2 regions of the Kitasatospora sp. NPDC001660 genome follow, and region 2 is predicted to be linked to the other one. Evidence: predicted binding sites of a transcription regulator. Region 2 holds the regulator's gene; the other holds the start of a gene.
What was found. The regulator HrcA, encoded in region 2, represses chaperone genes, less so after heat shock. The targets are predictions, from matches to a motif close to TTNGCACTCNGNNNNNCNGAGTGCNAA.

Region 1: a site for HrcA is predicted at 1,650-1,676, ahead of ACWCXH_RS26085 (FmdB family zinc ribbon protein). Genes of this name have one in related genera too.

Annotation. Positions count from the first base shown of each region.
Region 1 covers NZ_JBSFGU010000027.1:102,543-105,944, forward strand. Annotated here, with positions in the region: gene ACWCXH_RS26080 (MFS transporter) at 198-1,541, shown strand; gene ACWCXH_RS26085 (FmdB family zinc ribbon protein) at 1,688-1,996, shown strand; gene mscL (large conductance mechanosensitive channel protein MscL) at 2,537-2,956, shown strand; gene ACWCXH_RS26095 (hypothetical protein) at 3,017-3,256, opposite strand.
Region 2 covers NZ_JBSFGU010000014.1:170,046-173,447, forward strand. Annotated here, with positions in the region: gene dnaJ (molecular chaperone DnaJ) at 54-1,196, opposite strand; gene hrcA (heat-inducible transcriptional repressor HrcA) at 1,274-2,308, opposite strand; gene htpX (zinc metalloprotease HtpX) at 2,560-3,402, shown strand, end outside.

The sequences.
Region 1 (3,402 bases), on a different contig from region 2:
CGAACCATCGTTTTGACCAACCCAGTATCTGCCTGATGCAGAGTTGGCGCGACCGCTCGGCGGCTGCGGCCCGGCTCTCGGCAACACGCCGGAGCGGCCCGGTATCTACCCCGGTCGACGCGCGAGAGGACGACTCTCGGCGCCGTCGGGGCCACCCCATGCCCTTGCCGCGCTACCAGGCAGCAGGAAGGACGACCGTGACGGCCCGCCGAACGGTCGACGACTCCACGGACACCCGCACCGCTCCGGACGCCGCACCCGCGCGCGTCGGATACGGCGCGCTGCTGCGCACGCCGGGTGCCTGGACGTTCCTGGCACCCGCGTTCGTCGCGCGGCTGCCCTACGCGATGCTCAGCATGGGCATCCTGATGCTCGTCACGGGCACCGGGGGCTCGTGGGGCACGGCCGGCACGGTCTCAGCGGTCGCCGCCGTCGCCCAGGCCCTGATCGGCCCGCAGACCGGCCGGTTCGCGGACCGCTACGGGCAGGCCACCGTCCTCGTCCCGACCGTCCTCGTGCACGCCGTCTCGGTCGCCGCGCTGATCACGCTGGCGAACGGCCACGCGCCGGCCTGGAGCCTGTTCCTGGCCGCCGTCCCGGCCGGCGCGAGCGTGCCGCAGATCGGCGCGATGGTCCGGGCCCGCTGGGTGGCCAAGCTCAGCGCCGAGGGCGCGTCCGCCTCCTCGGCCGCCAAGGTGAGCACCGCGTTCGCGTTCGAGTCCGTGACGGACGAGTTCACCTTCGTGGTCGGCCCGATCCTGGCCGCCAAGATCGCCACCTCGGTCAACCCCTCCGCGAGCCTGATCGCGGAGGCCGCGCTGACCTTCGCCGGCGGCCTGGTCTTCGCCGCCCAGCGCCGCACCGCGCCCGCCCGGATCCTGCCGCGGCCCGGGGCGCAGCGCGTCTCCGCACTCGCCTCGCCCGGCGTCCGGCTGCTGGCCGGGGCCATCCTCGGGGTGGGTGCCGTGTTCGGCGGCATGCAGGTCTCGGTCAACGCCTTCGCCGACTCGGTCGGTCAGCACGCCGCCGCCGGCACCGTGTACGGGATCTTCGCCGGCGGCTCGATGGTGGCCGGTGCGCTCTACGGCGCGATCGCCTGGCGGCGCGCGGTGCAGCAGCGGATGGTCATCAGCTACACGCTGCTGGTGCTGGGCTGCTCGACGCTGTGGGCGATGCCCAACCTGGTCACGCTCTCGATCGCGGGGCTGGTCTGCGGTCTGGCCATCGCGCCGACCCTGATCAGCGGTTACACCCTGGTCGAGACACTGGTCGCGGACGGTGCCAAGACCGAGGCGTTCACCTGGCTGACCGGTGCCATCGGCCTCGGCCTGGCGGTCGGCTCGATGGTCGCCGGGCGGCTGATCGACGGCCACGGGCCGTCGGCCGGGTTCCTGGTGCCGGCGATCGGCGCCGGGCTGGGGCTGACGGCGCTGGTCTCGCTGCGGCACCTGCTGACGCCGTCGGGCGGGCCGAGCACGGTGGTCGCGGGGTCGGGCGCGGATGCCGTCGAACCCCAGCTGGTGGGCGCCACCAAGGGCTGAGGGGCGCCGGGGCGGCCCCGGAGCGACGCCGTCGGGCGTCCGGACCGGGCCCATGTCACACCGGAGTCGCTGGACTCATCCAGCGGAATACCGCATCATTGACCATCGTTAGCACTCATCAGGCGCGAGTGCCAGGAGGAAGACAAGTGCCCACGTACCAGTACCAGTGCACCGAGTGCGGCAACGGCCTGGAGGCGGTGCAGAAGTTCACCGACGACGCGCTGACCACCTGCCCCGACTGCCAGGGGAAGCTGCGCAAGGTCTTCTCGGCCGTGGGCGTGGTCTTCAAGGGCTCCGGCTTCTACCGGACCGACAGCCGCTCGTCCTCCAGCAGCTCGGTGAGCTCCTCGTCCTCCGGCTCGTCGACGTCGCCCTCGTCGTCCTCGGCCTCGACGTCGTCCTCCACGGGCTCGTCCTCCTCGGGTTCGTCCTCCCCGGCTCCGGCCGCCAGCTGACTCCAGCACGCCGCGAAAGGCCCGTTGCCCCGCTTCACGCGAGGGCGGCGGGCCTTTTCGCCGTCCTCGCCCTCACTTGCCCCGTCACCGCCGACGGGCCGGATCAGCTCGGACGGGTGGACGAAGTTGTCCACAGGGCCGGGTTTTCCACAGGCTGCGGATAACGCCTTCCGCCTTTCGGCGCGGACGCTCATCGTGGGGTCACCAGAGACCGGCCGACCCCGGAGGTGGTTCCCGATGAACGCCCTCAGCTGTTCCGTACCACTCCCCGCGCCCGCAGTGCCGCCCCGCCGGGCGGTGCCGAGCTTCCGGCCGATCCGGCGCGGGGCCGGCGGCTGGCACCGTTGGCGGCACGCCGTCCGGCGGCGGGCCGGGGTGCCGGCGCTGGTGCTGCTCGCGGTGGCCGCGGCGCTCGCGCTCGGGCCCGCGCGAGCCGGATCGCCGCCGCCGTCGAGTGGCGCCCTGGGCCAGGCGGGTTGTCGATCCGGGGCTTCGGGTGATCACCCGTAACCGGTCGACGACTTCGTCGTTCGAGGCGGCATGAAGGGCTTCAAGGAATTCCTGCTGCGTGGAAACGTCGTCGAACTCGCCGTCGCCGTCGTCATCGGTGCGGCCTTCACCAACATCGTCAACGCCTTCGTCAAGGGCGTGATCAATCCGATCGTCGGTGTTTTCGGGACGAAGGACCTGGCGGCGTACAGTTCCTGCCTCAAGGGGCCCTGCGAGGTGAGCGCCACCGGTGCGGTCACGTCCGGGATCCTCGTCCTGTGGGGCTCGGTGCTCAGCGCCGTACTCCAGTTCCTGATCACCGCGACGGTCGTCTACTTCGTCCTGATCATGCCGATGAACCGGCTGGCCGCCAAGCGCAAGAGCCCCGACGAGGTCACGGAGGAGGTCGAGGCCAAGGAGGTCCAGCTGCTCACCGAGATCCGCGACGCCCTGGTCGCCCCGCAGCGCTGAGGGCGGCCTCCGCCCCCCGCTCTCCGTTCCGCCCAGTCCGTTCCGCCCAGGCCGTTCCGCTCAGTCCCCGTGGTGCGGCGGGCGCTGGCTCAGGTACCAGTCCAGCCCCCGCCCGCCCCCGCCCCCGGGGCGGTCGCCCCAGCCGGCGTCGGTGTCGTCCCGGGACTGCCGGTCCAGCGGGTCGCCGAAGATGAGGCGCGCCTGGGCCCGGGCCTTCTCCTGCGCCTTCTCCTGGGCCTCCGGCCGCTGCGCCGTCCGCTCCTGTGCCACCCGTTCCTGCCCTCGTCCCTGCTCGCTCACCCTGTTCACCCCGCTGCTCGCCCCGGTCGTCCTGTCCCTCCAGCCTAAGAGTCCGCGGCAGCCCGCCGGGCCAGGATGCGGGCACGACGGCTACTGGCCGCGGTACATCTCCGCCACCAGGAACGCCAGGTCCAGCGACTGGCTGC
Region 2 (3,402 bases):
GGAAACACGAAAGAGGTGCCGAGGCGAGGACCCCGGCACCCCTCCATGGACGGCTAGCGGCCGTTGAACGCGTCCTTCAGGCGCGAGAACAGGCCCTGCTGGCCCGGCGCGAACTGGCCGGACGGGCGCTCCTCGCCGCGCAGCACCGCGAGCCGGCGCAGCAGCTCCTCCTGCTCGGCGTCGAGCTTGGTGGGCGTCTGCACCTCGACGTGCACTATCAGGTCGCCCCGGCCGCCCCCGCGCAGGTGGGTGATGCCTCGGCCGTGCAGCGGGATCGACTGGCCGGACTGGGTGCCGGGCCGGATGTCGACCTCCTCCAGCCCGTCCAGGGTCTGCAGCGGCACCTGGGTGCCGAGCGCGGCGGCCGTCATCGGGATGGTGACGGTGCAGTGCAGGTCGTCCCCGCGCCGCTGGAAGACGCTGTGCGTGGTCTCGGCGATCTCGACGTACAGGTCGCCGGCCGGGCCTCCGCCGGGGCCGACCTCGCCCTCGCCGGCCAGCTGGATCCGGGTGCCGTTGTCGACACCGGCCGGGATCTTGACGGTCAGGGTGCGGCGGGCACGGACCCGGCCGTCGCCGGCGCACTCCGGGCACGGGGTCGGCACGACGGTGCCGAAGCCCTGGCACTGCGGGCAGGGGCGGGAGGTCATGACCTGGCCCAGGAAGGACCGGGTGACCTGGGAGACCTCGCCCTTGCCGCGGCACATGTCACAGGTCTGCGCGGAGGTGCCGGGCGCGGCGCCCTCCCCGCTGCAGGTGGTGCAGGTGACCGCCGTGTCGACCTGGAGTTCCTTGGTGGTGCCGAACGCGGCCTCCTCCAGGCTGATCTCCAGCCGGATCATGGCGTCCTGGCCGCGGCGGGTGCGCGAGCGCGGGCCGCGCTGGCCGGCCGCGGCGCCGAAGAAGGCGTCCATGATGTCGGAGAAGCCGAAACCGGCCGCGCCGGCGCCGAAGCCGCCCGCGCCACCGCCGCCGCCCGGGGAGAGCGGGTCGCCGCCGAGGTCGTACACCTGTCGCTTCTGCGGGTCGGAGAGCACCTCGTAGGCGGCGTTGATCTCCTTGAACCGCTCCTGCGTCTTCGGGTCCGGGTTGACGTCCGGGTGCAGTTCGCGTGCCAGGCGCCGGAACGCCTTCTTGATCTCGTCCTGCCCCGCATCCCGTCGGACGCCGAGTACCGCGTAGTAGTCCGTGGCCACCTAATGCTCCGCTTGTTCCGCCTGTAGTAGTGCTGCGACTGGACGCCACCGTCGGATGTCCAACGGCGGCTGCCTTGCTAGGACTCGGCCAGGATCTGCCCCACGTACCGCGCCACCGCTCGCACCGCCCCCATTGTGCCCGGGTAGTCCATCCGGGTCGGACCGATCACACCCAGTTTGGCCACGCTCTCGTCGCCCGAACCGTAGCCGACCGACACCACCGAGGTGGAATTCAGCCCCTCGTAGGCGATTTCCCGGCCGATCCGGACCGTCATCGCCGCGTCCGTGGTCTCACCCAGGAGGCGGAGCAGGACGACCTGTTCCTCCAGCGCCTCCAGCACCGGCTGGATGGTGAGCGGGAAGTCGTGGCCGAAGCGGGTCAGGTTGGCCGTGCCGGCCAGCATGATCCGCTCCTCGTTCTGCTCGGCGAGCGTGTCGAACAGCGTCGCGAGGACCGTGCTGACGGTCGCCCGGTCGACCTGTTCGAACATCGCGGGCAGCTCCTCCAGCGCCGCCGGTACGTCCGGCAGGCGCTGGCCGACCGCCCGCGTGTTGATCCGGGCCCGCAGGTCCGACAGGACGGTCTCGCCGACGGTGCCCGGGCAGTCCACCGTCCGCTGCTCGACCCGGCCGGTGTTGGTGATCAGGACCAGCATCACCTTGGTCGGGGCGAGCGCGACCAGTTCGATGTGCCGCACGGTCGAACGGCTCAGCAAGGGGTACTGCACCACGGCGACCTGCCGGGTGAGCTGGGCGAGCAGCCGCACGGTGCGCATGACGACGTCGTCCAGGTCGACCGCGCCCTCCAGGAAGTGCCGGATCGCGCGACGCTCGGGCGCGCTCATCGGCTTGACCTCGGCGAGCCTGTCGACGAACAGGCGGTACCCCTTGTCGGTGGGGATGCGCCCGGCGCTGGTGTGCGGCTGGTGGATGTACCCGTCCTCCTCCAGCGCCGCCATGTCGTTGCGGACGGTGGCCGGGGACACCCCGAGGTTGTGCCGCTCCACCAGGGCCTTCGAGCCGACCGGCTCCTCGGTGCCCACGTAGTCCTGGACGATCGCACGGAGCACGGCGAGCTTGCGGTCGTCCAGCTGGCGGACCTCACCGGCCATGGGGCACGTACCTCCGTCTTCGCACGTTGTCCGTTGTGACGCATCGCGATGTTGCAGGCCCTGGAAGGCCCCGGCTTTGGCACTCTGAACGCACGAGTGCCAGAACCGTACCTGCCAGTGTACGGCCCGGGTCCGACGGCAGGAACGGCACGGCGGGAGTGATCCTGCCCGCAGTTCCCGGCGCGGGGGTGGTGCCCCGCGGCCGTCCGGGTGGCAGCATCGATAGCGGACGGCGAACGGAGGAGCAAGCGATGTCGAGCTCGGCCCAGCACACCCGATTCGCGCCCGATCGCGGCCTGACCGGCCGGATGGTCGGGACCATGTTCGTGATCGGGCTCTTGTACGTCGGTTTCACCGGCCTGCTGATCGTGCTGCTGCGCGGGGCCTGGCCGCTGATCGTCCTGATCTCGGGCGGGCTGTTCGTGGCCCAGTTCTGGTTCAGCGACAAGATCACCGAGCGGGCGATGGGCGCCCGCCAGGTGTCCCCCGAGGAGTACCCGCAGCTGCACGGCACCATCGACCGGCTCTGCGCCCTCGCCGACATGCCCAAGCCCCGGGTGGCGGTCGCCGACAACGACATGCCGAACGCCTTCGCCACCGGCCGCAACCCGCAGAACGCCGTGGTGTGCGTCACCACCGGACTGCTGCGCCGGCTGGAGCCCGAGGAGCTGGAGGGCGTCCTCGCGCACGAGCTCTCGCACGTCGCCCACCGGGACGTCGCCGTGATGACGATCGCCGGGTTCCTCGGCGTCCTCGCCGGGGCGATGACCCGGATCGCCGTGTACGGCGGGTTCATGGGCGGCGGCGGGCGCAACAACAACGACCAGAACGCGGCCATCGCCGCGCTGGTCATCCCGCTGGTGTCGATCGTCGTCTACGCGATCAGCTTCCTGCTCACCCGGCTGCTGTCCCGCTACCGGGAGCTCGCCGCCGACCGCGCCGCCGCCCAGCTCACCGGCCGGCCCAGCGCGCTCGCCTCGGCGCTCACCAAGGTCACCGGGCAGATCGCCGCGATCCCCACGCAGGACCTGCGCAAGGCGCAGCCCTACAACGCCTTCTACTTCGCCCCGGCGCTGAGCGCCAAGGAGACCGCC